One region of the Mesorhizobium sp. M3A.F.Ca.ET.080.04.2.1 genome, then DNA from elsewhere that is predicted to be linked to it. Evidence: riboswitches for the same ligand, from Rfam matches in the RefSeq annotation. Region 1 holds a riboswitch; each other region holds the start of a gene.
The links. A riboswitch is a leader RNA that binds a small molecule or an ion and turns the genes downstream of it on or off. The one in region 1 is predicted to bind thiamine pyrophosphate.
Positions count from the first base shown of each region.

Region 1 (4,380 bases):
CGGCCAGCCCCCCATGCCAAGCTGGCTTGCCAGCCGCCACTGGTCGGGCGCTATGGTGCCCAGCGCTTCGAGGAACAGCCGCGTCGCCAAAGGCAGGTTGAAGAACACATGCGCGACAAGAATGCCGGACAGGCCGTAAATGCCCGGCCATTCCTGGCCGCCGAGCTTGCCCAGGACGCCGGCGAAATAGCCGGCGCGTCCATAGAGCGCCAATATGCCGAGCGCCGCGACGATGGCCGGCAGCGCCAGCGGCACGGTGAACAGCCTGAGCATCATATTTCGGCCGGGAAAGCGCGGGTGCGTGGACAGCGCCCGCGCGACCAGAAGCGCCGGTGCGACTGACAGCAGCGTCGACAGCAGCGCCTGCCACAGCGTGAAGCGGGCGACGCGGAAGAGATAGCCATCGAAGGCAGCGAATGCGCCGGACGGATCGTGGATGCCTTCGAAGATGAGGCCGGCGAAGGCGCCGCCGATGAGCAAGGCGATTGCCGCGAGGGCCAGGACGCCGGCGACGACGCGGGCCTCAGAGCGCGCGGCGGACTGCACGCTGCACCATGTGGGCAGGGCTGGCTGGCGAATGCCGCGATCCTTCGCGCCCCCCTCTGTCCTGCCGGACATCTCCCCCTCCAGGGGGGAGATTGGAAGTTCGGGCGCCCCGCCCGGTCCCGCAACGTTTAAGATTGGCGAAATCGCCGATGACAGCCAATCTCCCCCCTCGTGGGGGAGATGTCCGGTAGGACAGAGGGGGGCGCCGTAGAACACTCATCTCAGAAGGCTAGCCAAGACCAGCTACTTGCTCATCACCGCAAGCCACTCGTCCACCCAGGCCTTGCGGTTGGCTGCCACTTCCTCGGGGCTGAACAGCAAAGTCTTGGTCGGCTTGACCAGCTTGTCGAAGGCCGGGTTGAGCGGCTTGTCGGTCTTGCCGGCCGGGAACATCCAGTTGGTCTCAGGGATGATGTCCTGGAATTTCGACCCGGTCATGAAGGCGATGAACTTCTCCGCGAGCGGATTCTTCGCGCCCGTGGTCGTGATGCCCGCAACCTCGATCTGCAGGTATTCGCCCTCTTCGAACGAGGCAGCCTGGTAACGCTCGGTGTTCTCGGCAACCATGTGGTAGGCGGGCGAGGTGGTGTAGGACAGCACCATCGGCGCCTCGCCCTTGGTGAACAGGCCGTAGGCTTCGCTCCAGCCCGGCGTGACGGTGAGCACCTTGGTCTTGAGCTTGGCCCAGGCTTCCGGCGCCTTGTCGCCATAGACCGACTTCACCCACAAAAGCAGGCCGAGGCCCGGCGTCGAGGTGCGCGGATCCTGGATGACGATCTTGTCGGTGGCGCTACCCTCGACGAGTTCCTTCAGGCTCTTCGGCGGGCTCTTCAGCTTTTCGGTGTCATAGACCACGGCGAAATAGCCGTAGTCGAAGGGCACGAAAGTGTCGTCCTTCCAGCCGCCGGGCACATTCGCATCGGCTACGGCGCCGTGCGGCGCGAACAGACCGCTCGCCTTCGCCTCTGCCGTCAGGTTGGTGTCGAGACCGAGCACGACATCGGCCTTGGTGCCGGCGCCTTCGAGCTTGACGCGGTTGAGCAAGGCCACGCCGTCGGCGACCGAGACGAACTCGAGATCGCAGCCGCATTCGGCCTCGAATTCCTTCTTCACCGCCGGGCCGGGGCCCCACTCGGCGGTGAAGCTCTCATAAGTATAGATGGTGAGCTTGTCTTTCGCCTCGGCAGCGCCGACGCCTGTCAGCAGCGAAACAAGACCTGTTGCGAAAATAAGCCGGGACAGCAGTGAGCGCATCGGCGCCTCCTTCGTTGGTGTGACAAGGAATTGAGGCGCCGGATGGTCCGAAACGTCTAATCCCTCCGCCGGTACAAACCGGATCAGGTTCAGCGGGTTGGCTTGTCTGCCTCTCAGCCGGCCGCGAAAACAGCGTCCGGCACCCCGTTAGAGCGGCTGCAGACATAGGCCCGGCCGAAACGGCGCGCAAGCGGAAGTTTGCCGGGCCTCCAATGCATCACGGTTCATTCTAAAACGAGCGCCGTTCCGTTTGGATGCGCCCGGCTTCCGTTTCGCGGGCCGGGCTGGTAAGGGCGACACCCATGGGCACATTCACCATCCTGCTTGGCGGCGAGCTTGTCCGCACGCCGCGGCTCGAGCGCCAGATCGAAGGCTCGCGCCTTATCGCCGCCGACGCCGGCATCGGCCATGCCCGCATGCTCGGCCTCGTGCCGGAGCTCTGGGTCGGCGATTTCGATTCGGTGCCGGCGGACCTGCCGGACGACCTGGCCGCCGTGCCGCGAAAGATCTTTCCGACCGAAAAAGACATGACGGACGGCGAACTCGCCATCGCCGAGGCCCTCCAGCGCGGCGCCACCAGCCTGGTGCTGGCCGGCGCCTTCGGCGGCAAGCGGGCCGACCATGCCTTTTTGCATCTGGCGCTTGCGCTTCGACTGGCGGACGCGGGCACGGACCTGCTGCTGACCAGCGGCGCGCAGGAAGGCGTGCCAATCCTGCCCGGCAAAGCAGCCGGTTTCGACTATGCCGACGGCACTCTGTTCTCGGTGCTCGGCTTTTCCGATCTCGCCGGCCTGACGGTCACCGGCGCCAAATGGCCGCTGGATCGCGTCGAGGTGGCGTTCGGCTCCTCGCTCACCATATCAAACGAGGTCAGGGGGCGGCTCGGCATTGCGCTCGAACGTGGCCGGGCTCTGCTTCTCGCCCACCCCTATCCTCTTCCCGAAAGCTGACATGGCGCCGCCTCTCCTCAATCTCGACGGCATCGTCCTGACCTTCGGCGGCGCGCCGCTGCTCGGCGGCGCGGCGCTCAGCGCTTCCGCCGGCGAGAAGATCGCGCTGGTCGGCCGCAACGGCTCGGGCAAGTCGACCTTGCTCAAGATCGCCGCCGGGCTGATCGAGCCGCAGGACGGCGAGGTGTTCCGCCAGCCCTCGGCGACCGTTCGCTACCTGCCGCAGATGCCCGACATGGATGGCTTCGCCAGCGTGCGCGCCTATGTCGAGGCGGGCCTCGGGCCGGCCGACGACCCGCACCGCGCCACCTATCTCATGGAGCATCTCGGCCTCACCGGAGAGGAGCGGCCGAACGACCTTTCCGGCGGCGAGGCCCGCCGCGCGGCACTCGCCCGCGCGATGGCGCCCGAGCCCGACATCCTGCTGCTCGACGAGCCGACCAACCATCTCGACCTGTCGGTCATCGAATGGCTGGAGGAGGAGCTCGCCCGCACCTCCTCGGCGGTGATCCTGATCTCGCACGACCGCCGCTTTCTCGAGCGCGTCTCGCGCGCCACCGTCTGGCTCGACCGCGGCCAAACACGCCGGCTGGACAAGGGGTTCGCGCATTTCGAGGAGTGGCGCGACCAGGTGCTGGAAGAGGAGGAGCGCGAGCAGCACAAGCTCGGCCGGCAGATCGTGCGCGAGGAGCATTGGCTGCGCTATGGCGTGACGGCCAGGCGCAAGCGCAACATGCGCCGCCTCGGTGAGCTTCAAGCCATGCGCCAGCGCTTCCGAAGCCACCGCGGCGCCGAAGGCACCGCGACCATGGTGGCCAGCGACGCCGCAGAATCCGGCAAGCTGGTGATCGAGGCAAAGGGCATCGACAAGAGCTTCGGTGACCTGACCGTCGTCAAGGGCTTCTCGACCCGCATCCAGCGCGGCGACCGCGTCGGTCTGGTCGGCCCCAACGGCGCCGGCAAGACGACGCTGTTGAAGATGCTGACCGGCGAGCTTCCACCCGACGCCGGCAGCGTGCGGCTCGGCGTCAATTTGGAGATCGCCACGCTCGACCAGAAGCGCGAGGCGGTCGATCCGCAGGAGACGCTGGCGCACTACCTGACCGATGGCCGCGGCGAGAACTTGCTTGTCAATGGCGAGCAGCGTCACGTCGTTTCCTACATGAAGGATTTCCTTTTCAAGCCGGAGCAGGCGCGCACGCCGGTGCGCGAGCTCTCGGGCGGCGAGCGGGCGCGGCTGCTGCTTGCCCGCGTGCTGGCAAGGCCGGCCAACCTCCTGGTGCTCGACGAGCCGACCAACGATCTCGACATGGAGACGCTGGAGTTGCTGCAGGAGCTGGTCGCCGGCTTTGCCGGAACGGTGATCCTGGTCAGCCACGACCGCGATTTCCTCGACCGCACGGTGACCAGCGTCATCGCTCCGGACGGCGGCGGGCGCTGGATCGAATATGCCGGCGGCTACTCCGACATGCTGACGCAGCGCGGCGGCTCAAGACTGGAGGAGCGCAGGACGAGGCCGAAGGTTGAAGCAAGCGAAGCGACAGCCAAGGCCGAACAGGCCAACGCGAAAAGCCCGGCCAAGAAACTCTCCTTCAAGCAGAAGTTCGCGCTGGAGTCCCTGCCGAAGAAG
Region 1 is NZ_CP034451.1:4,207,295-4,211,674, reverse strand. Features, by position in the region: gene thiP (thiamine/thiamine pyrophosphate ABC transporter permease) at 1-546, opposite strand, end outside; gene thiB (thiamine ABC transporter substrate binding subunit) at 790-1,800, opposite strand; TPP riboswitch at 1,844-1,957, opposite strand; gene EJ074_RS20030 (thiamine diphosphokinase) at 2,103-2,750, shown strand; gene EJ074_RS20025 (ATP-binding cassette domain-containing protein) at 2,752-4,380, shown strand, end outside.

Region 2 (4,380 bases), 2.1 Mb from region 1:
TCGGCGAGAGGATTTCGATGCGATCGCCATCGCTGAGACGGCAGCGGTCGCGTTCCCTGGCAGGCACGACATCGCCGTTCCTCGCGGTGGCGAGCCAGCTGCCCTGGAAGTCAAGTTCGCTGAGCAGCGCGGCAAGCGTTTCGGCCGCGACTTCATGGGTTTGGCCGTTAACGATGAGCTTCAAGGGCAAACTCCTTTGCTGCCGGATTTCCCAGGATGAGGTCGGCTGCCTGTCGCGCCATGGCCGGCGCGAGCAGGAAGCCGTGGCGGTAGAGGCCGTTGATGCGAATGTGCCCCCCGTCGCGCTCGACGCGCGGCAGGTTGTCGGCGAATGCAGGACGCACGCCGACGCCTGTCTCGACCAGTTCGGCCTCGCCGAAGGCGGGATGCAGCGCATAGGCGGCGCTGAGCAGCTCCATGGTCGAGCGCACAGTGACCGGGCCATCGGCATCGCACTCGATCATCGTCGCGCCGACCATGAACAGGTTCTGCTCGCGCGGCACGACATAGACGGGGATGCGCGGATGCAGCAGCCGCACCGGGCGGGCCAGCGAGACCTCGTCCGTTCGCAGCATCAGCATCTCGCCGCGCACGCCACGCAGCTCCGGTCGCCTGTCGGCGATGCCGGCGCAGTCTACCTCGATTTCCGAAGATGCAGGCGCCAGGCCGCGGCCGAACTCCAGGCGCACGCCCATCCCGCGCAGCTTGTCGCTGAGGGAAAGCATCGCCTTGCGCGGGTCGAGATGCGCTTCCTGAGCGAAGTACAACCCACGTCCGAACCGGCCTTGGAGGGCCGGTTCGAGAGCCGCGATCTCACCGGCGCCGAGCTGCCTGAAACCGGACGTGCGGCGCCCGAACCGGTCCAACTCACGAGCGTCGCGGGCAGGAGCCAGCACCAGCGTGCCGCGGCGCGAGACATGGCCGGGCAAGGCCGCGTTCCACCAGTCGGCGGCGCGGCGCCCGAGCGTCAGCACCGCCTCTTCGGCGCTCTCGCGCTCGCACCAAGGCGCGAGCATGCCGCCGGCCTGCCAGGAGGCGTTGCCGGCGATCTCCATGCGCTTCTCGGTGACGGTCACCTCGGCGCCGCGCGTTGCCAGCTCGTGCGCGAGCGTCAACCCGGCAACGCCTGCGCCGCGAATGAGCACCTTCATGGCCGGCCGGTGCTCTCCGATGCGTTGTCGAGCGGTATGTAGAGATCGCCGCCGTCCCGGTACTTCGCCGCCATGGCCGCAAGCCCTTCCTTCTGCGCTTCCGCGCGGATGTCGTGCGAAATCCGCATCGAGCAGAATTTGGGGCCGCACATCGAGCAGAAATGCGCCACCTTGTGCGCCTCCTTGGGCAGGGTTTCGTCATGGAAGGCGCGCGCCGTCTCGGGATCGAGCGACAGGTTGAACTGGTCCTCCCACCGGAACTCGAAACGCGCCCGCGACAGCGCGTCGTCCCTGATCTTGGCGGCCGGATGGCCCTTGGCCAGATCCGCGGCATGGGCGGCGATCTTGTAGGTGATGACGCCTGTCTTGACGTCGTCGCGGTCCGGCAGGCCGAGATGCTCCTTCGGCGTGACGTAGCAGAGCATCGCCGTTCCGAACCAGCCGATCATCGCAGCGCCGATGCCCGATGTGATGTGATCATAGCCGGGCGCGATGTCGGTGGTGAGCGGTCCAAGCGTGTAGAACGGCGCCTCGCCGCAGACCGCGAGCTGCTTGTCCATGTTCTCCTTGATCTTGTGCATGGGCACGTGGCCGGGGCCCTCGATCATCACTTGGCAGTCCTTGGCCCAGGCGATCTTGGTGAGTTCTCCCAGCGTTTCCAGTTCGGCGAATTGGGCCGCGTCGTTGGCGTCGGCGATCGAGCCGGGGCGAAGACCGTCGCCGAGCGAGAACGCCACGTCATAGGCCCTGGCGATGTCGCAGATCTCCTCGAAATGCTCGTAGAGAAAACTCTCCTGGTGGTGATGCAGGCACCACTTGGCCATGATCGAGCCGCCGCGCGATACGATGCCGGTGACGCGGTCGACGGTCAGCGGGATATAGGGCAGGCGCACGCCGGCATGGATCGTGAAATAGTCCACGCCCTGCTCGGCCTGCTCGATGAGGGTGTCGCGGAACACCTCCCAGGTCAGTTCCTCGGCGACCCCGCCGACTTTCTCCAGCGCCTGATAGATCGGCACCGTGCCGATCGGCACCGGCGAGTTGCGCACGATCCAGTCGCGGATGTTGTGGATGTTGCGCCCGGTCGAGAGGTCCATCACCGTATCGGCGCCCCAGCGGATCGCCCACACCATCTTCTCGACCTCCTCGGCCATCGACGAGGTGACGGCGGAGTTGCCGATATTGGCGTTGATCTTGACCAGGAAATTGCGGCCGATGATCATCGGCTCGCTTTCGGGATGGTTGATGTTGGACGGGATGATGGCGCGTCCGCGCGCCACCTCGTCGCGCACGAATTCCGGCGTGACGAAATCCGGGATCGCGGCGCCGAAGCTCTCGCCGTCGCGGCGAAGTTTCGAACGCAACTGCTCCCGGCCGAGGTTCTCGCGGATGGCGACGAACTCCATCTCAGGCGTAATCATGCCGGCGCGCGCATAGGCGAGCTGGGTGACGGCGCGGCCGCCGACGGCGCGGAACGGCCTGTTGTGCACCGGGAACTCCGGCGTCAGCCGATCGGCCGAGACGAAGCCGTTGTCCTCGGGCTTGATCGTGCGGCCCTCGTAGCGCTCGACGTCGCCGCGTGCCTCGACCCATGTCTCGCGCAACCGCGGCAAGCCGCGCTCGATATCGGTTTTGACCGCCGCATCAGTGTAGGGACCGGACGAGTCATAGACCGTGACCGGCGGCTCGCCGGCGCTCGGGTGGACCGAGATCTCGCGCATCGGCACCCGCAGATCGGGGTGAAGCTGGCCAGGCTTGTGGACCTTCTTCGAAGCGGGCAATTCGCCGACGGTGACGGTCGGGGTGTGGGCATTCATGAGTGAGCCTCCTTGCTCGAGTGCAACGGAGACCCAGTCCACGCGATGAGGAGGAAGTGACGCTTCGCGCAGGATGCGGGCACTGCCCGAATACCGAAGCCGGATTTCCGACCCGCGAAACCTCGCACCGTCCCTACGCCAGTATGAACTGGATCAGGTTCAACGGGTCACTGCGCGCTATTAGCAGTATCTCAGCCCCTTGCCGGGACTCCCCTGGTGAGGCGTCTAGGTTGGACGATGCGAAGTCGCTCTGTCAACTCTTGTGACGGCGGTCCTGTTCGACAATCGGCTGCCTGCATCAAGGTTGGATTGAAATCCGAAGGCATTGTTGCCCAGATTGGGCAAAAAACGATGCGCTGGACAAATGCCGAGTGTCACGCTGCAGCTACGCTGCTTTCCGCGATGTTTCTAAGACGAGATGTCGCCTTATCCTGAGGAGCTCTTCTGTGCCGGGCATAAACAGTTCTCTGCTTCGCCATCTCAAACAACCGGAGCGGTTTGCCGCGCTGGATCGCTTGGCACGCCAAGGCGATCGGTGGGATGGAAGCGTCTTCCAGGTCTTCAATCCCTCGACTAGCGAATTGCTCGCCGAACTCCCCGATATGGGCGCGGAGCAAACGAAGGCTGCAATCGACAGGGCCTATGTCGCGCAAGCCAAATGGGCAGCTTTGACGGCCCGGGATCGTAGCGACACATTGTGGCGCTGGCACCAGCTGATCCTCGATCACACCGATGACCTGGCTGCAATCCTGACCGCCGAAATGGGCAAGCCGCTGCCTGAAGCAATATCGGAAGTCTCACATGCCGCCGCTTACCTGCAATGGTACGCGGAAGAAGCCAATCGGATCTACGGCGAGACGATTTCCGCGCCTTCGACAGATCGGCGCATGCTGGTCATCAAGCAGCCGATTGGCGTCGTTGGCACCATTACGCCCTGGAACTTTCCCGCTTCGATGGTGGCCCGCAAGATTTCACCGGCACTCGCGGCCGGATGCGCGATCATCCTGAAACCGGCCGAGCAAACCCCGCTCGTCGCCGGCGCGATGTTCGCGCTGGCGGCGGAGGCAGGCTTCCCCGAGGGTGTCGTAAATTTGATCTATGCCTCGGAAGGTGCCGCGGTCGGGCGTGAGCTCTGCGCCAATCCGAAAGTGCGCAAGATCAGTTTCACCGGTTCGACCGAAGTCGGGCGGCTGCTCATGCGCCAGTGCTCGGATCAGGTCAAGAAAGTCAGCCTCGAACTCGGCGGGAACGCGCCGTTCATCGTCTTCGACGACGCCGATGTCGATGCTGCCGTCGATGGTGCGATCCAGGCAAAGTTTCGAAATGCCGGGCAGACCTGCGTGTCCGCCAACCGGCTCTATGTGCAATCCGGCGTGCATGACGAATTCGCCGAGAAATTTGCCGCACGGGTT
Region 2 is NZ_CP034451.1:164,867-169,246, reverse strand. Features, by position in the region: gene thiS (sulfur carrier protein ThiS) at 1-184, opposite strand, end outside; gene thiO (glycine oxidase ThiO) at 168-1,151, opposite strand; gene thiC (phosphomethylpyrimidine synthase ThiC) at 1,148-2,968, opposite strand; TPP riboswitch at 3,081-3,193, opposite strand; gene EJ074_RS00775 (NAD-dependent succinate-semialdehyde dehydrogenase) at 3,415-4,380, shown strand, end outside.
Region 2: linked by a shared signal. The riboswitch ahead of thiC (phosphomethylpyrimidine synthase ThiC) and the one ahead of thiB (thiamine ABC transporter substrate binding subunit) in region 1 are both predicted to bind thiamine pyrophosphate.

Region 3 (4,380 bases), 480 kb from region 1:
GAAGCTAGCAGAGGGCCTGAAATCGCAGGGCAAGCAGCAATACGAAGAAAGGTCGAGGGAACGCGAACGAGATGTGTCTCGTTAGGTCGCACGTTGCACCAGGGGTGCGTCGGAAGGCACTCCGCCGTGTCCTGAAGAGGTAGCCTGCACTTGAGAATAGCCACGGTGGTACCTTATTTTCGGCTGTGAAGCACACGAGACCCGCGACGTGAGACCCAGTTGCTCAATACCCAGTTGCTGGGTGAGCGTGCATGACTGCCAACGGAAGGTCTTGCACGCACCCTCGCGATCTTGAGCAATGGTCGCCATGACTTTCTTCTTGCAGGCTTTTGAGTGGCCCAGCCTGCAATCACCAGACCCCACCGACTCTAAAGAGCGTGGCAGACGGGATAGTCGAGGTTGCCCGGCACAATTACGCTCAAGGCTTGCGCCGCCCAGAGGACACGCTGAAAAGGCAGCATGGGCGCGCAAGCACGCCATTCACGAGAGGTTCGACATGAAGACTATGCAAGAAAAAGACATTCCGGCATTCGTGCAAGCAGTTGTGGAGGCCGGCTGCAACATTTGCGCGATTGGCAACTTGGGATATGTCTTTGGCGATGCTGATTTGACGCCGGCGCAACGGAGGTCCGTCGAGCCACAGCTGCGCAGGATTGCTGAGATCTACGGCGAACGCGATCATCTCATGGACGAGATAGCTGTATATCTGCGGTCGATCGGACGCCATGTCGAGGTTGAGCCGAAGACAGGTGTTTCCTGATGGCCGCGATCGATCGCGTTCCGTAGTCGCCATTTCTATTGGGTAACGAGCAGCCGTCTTCCAACCTCTGAAACAAAAAAGAGGTGACCCCCAAAGGCCGCTCTCGAGACCGCAAGTCTGAGCCGCTAACGCATTGCGATAACCAGGCTGTCCGAACTGGGCGTCGATGCCTTCCTCGACCAGGTCGCGGTAGGCGGCGATCTCATCTACCGCATGCATAGCCAAGCCAGAGAAGTTTTCGGCAGCGGAATTCTCGGTCGCTTCCCCTTTTATGACTAGAGGGTGCGGCCGATCCGGCCGCGACGATCTCGCAGGGATTGCCATATACGGCAACACGAACACCGGCGGATCAATACTCGGATAATGGCGGCCGGCTATGTAGCGATCGATCGCGCACCAACATATCAATGCAATAGCTTAGTTGCTTTCAAAGGCGGGTCTCTACGAACTGCAAGCAAGCTAAACGATTGCGTCAACTCTTCCTCGCAGAGCGAAAACTCCGCGCCCACGCGATTTCTCTGCTGGAACAGCGGCACATCCTCAGCGCCAGGACACGGCCGCCGCCGTCGGGTTTTACGAAGCCGGTGATTGCATAAGTTGCCCGCAAGATATCATTGGTATCGGGAACGCCGCCGATGCCGCATCCTGAATAGAGCGGCCGCTTGCACCTGCCAGCCCGACGACCAGATCATATCTGCAACTCCATCTACCTGGACGTGGTGCAAATCACCTCGCTGAAGCCGCAAATCGTCGCCTTCGACCAGGATAACCACATCCGTGACCGCCTGAGCTACTCGGTCGATCTCGACGCACATGGCCGATACAGTTTTTCCATCCTTCACGAAGCGAATGAGACTTTGGCCATTCCAGCCCTGGTCTACGGGGCGTGACTTGTCCCCGATGCATGCGCGAGCTCTCCGCTCGGCCGGCCGCCGGACGTCGCCACCGGCCGAAGGCGCCCGAAGGCGCCCGAAGGCGCTTGACAAAGCAGCACCGGCCCATTCAACTTGAGGCATTCACCAGGGGAGTCCCGGTAAGGGGCTGAGATACTGCTGGCTTTCGCGGCGCAGTGACCCGTTGAACCTGATCCAGTTCATACTGGCGTAGGGACGGTGCAAGCGCTTTGCGGGAGTTTACGCCCGAGGTCCTGCTGCAGCAGGTCTACAGAAGCGTCTTTTCATCCTTCCGGCACAGAACTGGGTCTCCAATGCATGAGCAAAGGAGCCTCACGATGAATGCCCTCACCCCCGCCGTGTCGACGGGACCACTGCCCGCCTCGCGGAAAATCCACAAGCCCGGCGTCCTCTACCCGCAGATCAGGGTGCCGATGCGCGAGATTTCCGTCCATCCGACGGCCGGCGAACCGCCCGTCACCGTCTACGATCCGTCCGGCCCCTACACCGATCCATCAGTCCAAACCAGCATCGAAAAAGGCCTTGCCCGGCTTCGCCACGAATGGGTCACGGCGCGTTGCGATGTCGAAGCCTATGACGGCCGCCACGTCCGGCCGGAAGACAATGGATTCGCCACCGGCGAGCGCCTGACACCGGAATTTCCGATACGCAATCGGCCGCTCAAGGCCAAGCAGGGCAAGGCGGTGACCCAACTTGCCTATGCGCGCGCCGGCATCATCACGCCAGAAATGGAGTTCGTAGCCATCCGCGAGAATCTCGGCCGCGAGGTGATGCGCGGCAAGCTGCAACGCGACGGCGAAGCCTTCGGCGCGGCGATCCCAGATTTCGTCACACCCGAATTCGTGCGCGACGAGGTGGCGCGCGGACGCGCAATCATTCCCGCCAACATCAATCATCCCGAGAGCGAACCGATGATCATCGGGCGAAATTTCCTGGTGAAGATCAACGCCAACATCGGTAACTCGGCTGTCACATCGTCGATGGCCGAAGAGGTCGAAAAGATGGTGTGGGCGATCCGCTGGGGCGCCGATACGGTGATGGACCTGTCGACCGGCCGCAACATCCACAACATCCGCGACTGGATCGTGCGCAATGCACCGGTGCCGATCGGCACGGTGCCGCTCTATCAGGCGCTCGAAAAGGTCGGCGGCATCGCCGAGGACCTCAACTGGGAGGTCTATCGCGACACGCTGATCGAGCAGGCCGAGCAAGGCGTCGACTATTTCACCATCCACGCCGGCGTGCGGCTGCACTACATACCGCTGACCGTCGACCGGGTCACGGGCATCGTCTCGCGCGGCGGCTCGATCATGGCCAAATGGTGCCTGCACCATCACCGGGAGAGCTTCCTCTACGAGCATTTCGAGGAGATCTGCGACATCGCCAGAGCCTATGACGTTTCCTTCTCGCTCGGCGACGGCCTTCGTCCCGGTTCAATCGCCGATGCGAACGACGCGGCGCAATTCGCCGAACTGGAAACACTTGGAGAACTCACCAAGATTGCCTGGGCAAAGGACTGCCAGGTGATGATCGAAGGCCCGGGCCATGTCCCCATGCACAAGATCAGGCAGAACATGGACAAGCAGCTCGCAGTGTGCGGTGAGGCGCCGTTCTACACGTTGGGGCCGCTGACGACCGACATCGCGCCGGGCTATGACCACATCACCTCAGGGATAGGTGCCGCCATGATAGGCTGGTTCGGCACCGCAATGCTTTGCTACGTCACGCCGAAAGAGCATCTCGGCCTTCCCGACCGCAACGACGTCAAGATTGGGGTGATCACTTACAAGATAGCCGCCCATGCAGCCGATCTGGCGAAGGGCCATCCGGCAGCGAAAACCAGGGATGATGCCCTTTCGCGCGCGCGCTTCGAGTTCCGCTGGGAGGACCAGTTCAACCTGTCGCTCGACCCCGAAACCGCACGGTCCTTCCACGACCAGACCTTGCCCAAGGAGGCGCACAAGCTGGCACATTTCTGTTCGATGTGCGGGCCGAAATTCTGCTCCATGCGCATTTCCCACGACATCCGTGCCGAGGCTCAGAAGGAAGGCATGGCGGCAATGGCGGCAAAATACCGGGAGGGCGGCGATCTCTACATGCCGGCGGACGAGACTGGCGTACCGGTCGTGCCGGAGGCTCCCAAACCATCATGAGGGTGCTCGTCAAAGGGGCCGGCGTTGCCGGCCTCACCGTCGCTTTCGAACTCGCCGCCCGCGGCGCGACGGTCACAGTCGCCGAGATGCGGCATGGCCTTGGCGGCAACGCGTCGTGGTTCGCCGGCGGCATGCTGGCGCCATGGTGCGAGCGCGAAAGCGCGGAGCAGCCGGTGCTGGATCTCGGACGCGACGCTGCCGACTGGTGGGATGCGGTGCTGTCGGGTCAGGTGACACGGGCCGGGACATTGGTCGTGGCCGCGCCGCGTGATGCCGGTGAGCTTGACCGGTTCGCCAGTCGCACGTCAGGGCATAGGCGCGTCGATGAAAACGAAATTGCGCTCCTGGAACCCGACCTCGCCGGCCGCTTCCGGCGTGGATTGCTCTTCCCCAACGAGGCTCACCTCGACCCACGCCAGGCGATGGCGGCACTTCATGACAACCTTGCGACCATGGGTGTCAAATTCCACTTCGGCTGCGACGCCCGGCCTGTTTCGGGTTTCGCCCGTCAGATAGACTGCATGGGAATGGCAGCGGCCGATGACAGGCTGCG
Region 3 is NZ_CP034451.1:3,729,917-3,734,296, reverse strand. Features, by position in the region: gene EJ074_RS30760 (hypothetical protein) at 299-760, shown strand; gene EJ074_RS17890 (hypothetical protein) at 1,423-1,650, shown strand; TPP riboswitch at 1,772-1,888, shown strand; gene thiC (phosphomethylpyrimidine synthase ThiC) at 1,992-3,827, shown strand; gene thiO (glycine oxidase ThiO) at 3,824-4,380, shown strand, end outside.
Region 3: linked by a shared signal. The riboswitch ahead of thiC (phosphomethylpyrimidine synthase ThiC) and the one ahead of thiB (thiamine ABC transporter substrate binding subunit) in region 1 are both predicted to bind thiamine pyrophosphate.

Region 4 (4,380 bases), 1.7 Mb from region 1:
GGTCACCTCGGCGCCGCGCGTTGCCAGCTCGTGCGCGAGCGTCAACCCGGCAACGCCTGCGCCGCGAATGAGCACCTTCATGGCCGGCCGGTGCTCTCCGATGCGTTGTCGAGCGGTATGTAGAGATCGCCGCCGTCCCGGTACTTCGCCGCCATGGCCGCAAGCCCTTCCTTCTGCGCTTCCGCGCGGATGTCGTGCGAAATCCGCATCGAGCAGAATTTGGGGCCGCACATCGAGCAGAAATGCGCCACCTTGTGCGCCTCCTTGGGCAGGGTTTCGTCATGGAAGGCGCGCGCCGTCTCGGGATCGAGCGACAGGTTGAACTGGTCCTCCCACCGGAACTCGAAACGCGCCCGCGACAGCGCGTCGTCCCTGATCTTGGCGGCCGGATGGCCCTTGGCCAGATCCGCGGCATGGGCGGCGATCTTGTAGGTGATGACGCCTGTCTTGACGTCGTCGCGGTCCGGCAGGCCGAGATGCTCCTTCGGCGTGACGTAGCAGAGCATCGCCGTTCCGAACCAGCCGATCATCGCAGCGCCGATGCCCGATGTGATGTGATCATAGCCGGGCGCGATGTCGGTGGTGAGCGGTCCAAGCGTGTAGAACGGCGCCTCGCCGCAGACCGCGAGCTGCTTGTCCATGTTCTCCTTGATCTTGTGCATGGGCACGTGGCCGGGGCCCTCGATCATCACTTGGCAGTCCTTGGCCCAGGCGATCTTGGTGAGTTCTCCCAGCGTTTCCAGTTCGGCGAATTGGGCCGCGTCGTTGGCGTCGGCGATCGAGCCGGGGCGAAGACCGTCGCCGAGCGAGAACGCCACGTCATAGGCCCTGGCGATGTCGCAGATCTCCTCGAAATGCTCGTAGAGAAAACTCTCCTGGTGGTGATGCAGGCACCACTTGGCCATGATCGAGCCGCCGCGCGATACGATGCCGGTGACGCGGTCGACGGTCAGCGGGATATAGGGCAGGCGCACGCCGGCATGGATCGTGAAATAGTCCACGCCCTGCTCGGCCTGCTCGATGAGGGTGTCGCGGAACACCTCCCAGGTCAGTTCCTCGGCGACCCCGCCGACTTTCTCCAGCGCCTGATAGATCGGCACCGTGCCGATCGGCACCGGCGAGTTGCGCACGATCCAGTCGCGGATGTTGTGGATGTTGCGCCCGGTCGAGAGGTCCATCACCGTGTCGGCGCCCCAGCGGATCGCCCACACCATCTTCTCGACCTCCTCGGCCATCGACGAGGTGACGGCGGAGTTGCCGATATTGGCGTTGATCTTGACCAGGAAATTGCGGCCGATGATCATCGGCTCGCTTTCGGGATGGTTGATGTTGGACGGGATGATGGCGCGTCCGCGCGCCACCTCGTCGCGCACGAATTCCGGCGTGACGAAATCCGGGATCGCGGCGCCGAAGCTCTCGCCGTCGCGGCGAAGTTTCGAACGCAACTGCTCCCGGCCGAGGTTCTCGCGGATGGCGACGAACTCCATCTCAGGCGTAATCATGCCGGCGCGCGCATAGGCGAGCTGGGTGACGGCGCGGCCGCCGGCCGCGCGCAACGGCCTGTTGTGCACCGGGAACTCCGGCGTCAGCCGATCGGCCGAGACGAAGCCGTTGTCCTCGGGCTTGATCGTGCGGCCCTCGTAGCGCTCGACGTCGCCGCGTGCCTCGACCCATGTCTCGCGCAACCGCGGCAAGCCGCGCTCGATATCGGTTTTCACCGAGGCATCGGTATAGGCACCGGACGAGTCGTAGACCGTGACCGGCGGCTCGCCGGCGCTTGGGTGGACCGAGATTTCGCGCATCGGCACCCGCAGTTCCGGATGAAGCTGGCCCGGTTTGTGGACCTTCTTGGAAGCGGGCAGTTCGCCGACGGTGACGGTCGGAGTGTGGGCATTCATGAGTGAGCCTCCTTGCTCGAGTGCAACGGAGACCCAGTTCACGCGATGAGGAGGAAGTGACGCTTCGCTTAGGATGCGGGCATTGCCCGAATGCCGAAGCCGGATTGCCGACCCGCGAAGCCTCGCACCGTCCCTACGCCAGTATGAACTGGATCAGGTTCAACGGGTCACTGCGCGCGATAGCAGTATCTCAGCCCCTTGCCGGGACTCCCCTGGTGAGGTGCGCAGGTTGGACGATGCGACGCTGCCCTGTCAACTCAAGTGCGTCCTGTTTCGACAATCGGCTGCCGGCCAGGTTCGACAAAAATGGTGACGCTGGGATAAATGCCGGGTGTCGCGCTGCGGCTATGTTGCGTCCAGCGATATCCTAAGGAGCTTTTCCGTGTCGGGCATAAAGAGTTCGCTGCTTCGCCATCTCAAACAACCGGGCCTGTTCGCGACACTGGATCGCATGGCATCCGGGGGAGAGCAGGGGGATCGGAGCGCGTTCAAGGTCTTCAACCCCTCGACCGGCGAATTGCTTGCCGAGCTTCCCGATATGGGCGTCGAGCAAACGAAGGCCGCGATCGACAGGGCCTATGTCGCGCAAGCCAGATGGGCAGCTCTCACCGCCCGGGACCGCAGCGACACATTGTGGCGCTGGCACCAACTGATTCTTGATCACACCGATGATCTCGCTGCGATCCTGACCGCCGAGATGGGTAAGCCGCTGCCCGAGGCAGTATCGGAAGTCTCGCACGCCGCCGCCTACTTGCAGTGGTATGCGGAAGAAGCCAATCGCATCTACGGCGAGACGATTTCTGCTCCTTCGACGGATCGGCGCATGCTGGTGATCAAGCAGCCGATCGGCGTCGTCGGCACCATTACGCCCTGGAATTTTCCTGCTTCGATGGTGGCCCGCAAGATTTCACCGGCGCTGGCAGCCGGTTGCGCGATCGTGCTGAAACCGGCTGAGCAGACCCCGCTCGTCGCCGGCGCGATGTTCGCGCTGGCGGCGGAGGCGGGTTTCCCCGACGGCGTCGTGAATTTGATCTATGCCTCGGAAGGTGCAGCGGTCGGGCGCGAACTCTGCACCAATCCAAAAGTGCGCAAGATCAGCTTCACGGGCTCGACTGAAGTCGGGCGGCTGCTGATGCGCCAGTGCTCGGATCAGGTTAAGAAAGTCAGCCTCGAACTGGGCGGGAACGCGCCGTTCATCGTCTTTGATGATGCCGATGTCGATGCTGCCGTCGATGGCGCGATCCAGGCAAAGTTTCGCAATGCCGGGCAGACCTGCGTTTCCGCCAATCGGCTCTATGTGCAATCGGGCGTGCACGACGAATTCGCCGAGAAATTTGCCGCACGGGTTCGCTCGCTCTCGGTTGGCGACGGCTTCAGACCGGGTGTCGCCATCGGACCGTTGATCGACACCCATGCGCTCCTCAAGATCGAGGCTCATATTGCCGACGCGATCGGGAAGGGCGGAGCGATCTGCTGCGGCGGAAGCCGGGCGGGTCACGGCGGCACTTTTTTCGAGCCGACGGTTCTGACGGGCATCACCAGTGAAATGCTGCTCGCCCAGGAAGAGACCTTCGGGCCGCTCGCGCCGATCATCCGTTTCGAGGACCCCGATCAGGTGGTGCGCGAGGCCAATGATACGATATACGGCCTCGCCGCCTATTTCTATGCCTCCAATCTCAAACGCGTCTGGCATGTGGCCGAGGCGCTCGAATACGGCATGATCGGCATCAACACCGGCCGGATGTCATCGGAAGCCGCTCCCTTTGGCGGCATGAAGCAATCGGGGATCGGTCGCGAAGGCTCGCGACACGGCTTGGAGGAGTACCTCGAGATGAAGTATCTCTGTATGGGTGGACTCTAGCTCCAGTCCAAAGCTAAGCGCCAACCACCAGTGCCCCGCCGATAAGCCCCGCGCCGGCCGCCGTCAGCAGCAGCTTCTCGCCCGGCCGAAGAGGGTTGGCGCTGTGGGCGACCGACAGCGACAGGGGGATCGTTGCGGCCGACGAGTTGCCATAGTCGGCGATGGTCTTGACCATGCGCTCGTCCGCGATACCGAGCGACTTGCCGACGGCGTTGAAGATGCGGGCATTCGCCTGGTGCGGCACGAAGCGGGCGACGTCCGGCACCGAGACACCCGCCGCCGCCAGCGCCTCGAGCGAGCAAGTTCTCATCATCTCCACCGCCTTGGCGAAGACGTCGCGGCCGTTGGCGATGGTCATGCGGGTTTCGACGACGCCGATCTCGTCGGCGAACGGCCTGTTGCTGCCGCCGGCCGGGATGTGGATCAGGCCGTAAGCGGACCCATCCGAGGCAAAGGAAGAACCGAGTATGCCGTGGCTGGGATCGCCTGACGGGGCGAGCACCACCGCACCGGCGGCGTCGGCGAACAGCACGGCGCTGGCGCGCTCGTCCGGATTGATCCGACGGCTCAAGATGTTGGCGGCGATCACGATGGCCGGCTTGTTGTGCAGGCGCACGAAGC
Region 4 is NZ_CP034451.1:2,524,273-2,528,652, reverse strand. Features, by position in the region: gene thiO (glycine oxidase ThiO) at 1-81, opposite strand, end outside; gene thiC (phosphomethylpyrimidine synthase ThiC) at 78-1,898, opposite strand; TPP riboswitch at 2,011-2,122, opposite strand; gene EJ074_RS12130 (NAD-dependent succinate-semialdehyde dehydrogenase) at 2,350-3,759, shown strand; gene EJ074_RS12125 (beta-ketoacyl-ACP synthase III) at 3,773-4,380, opposite strand, start outside.
Region 4: linked by a shared signal. The riboswitch ahead of thiC (phosphomethylpyrimidine synthase ThiC) and the one ahead of thiB (thiamine ABC transporter substrate binding subunit) in region 1 are both predicted to bind thiamine pyrophosphate.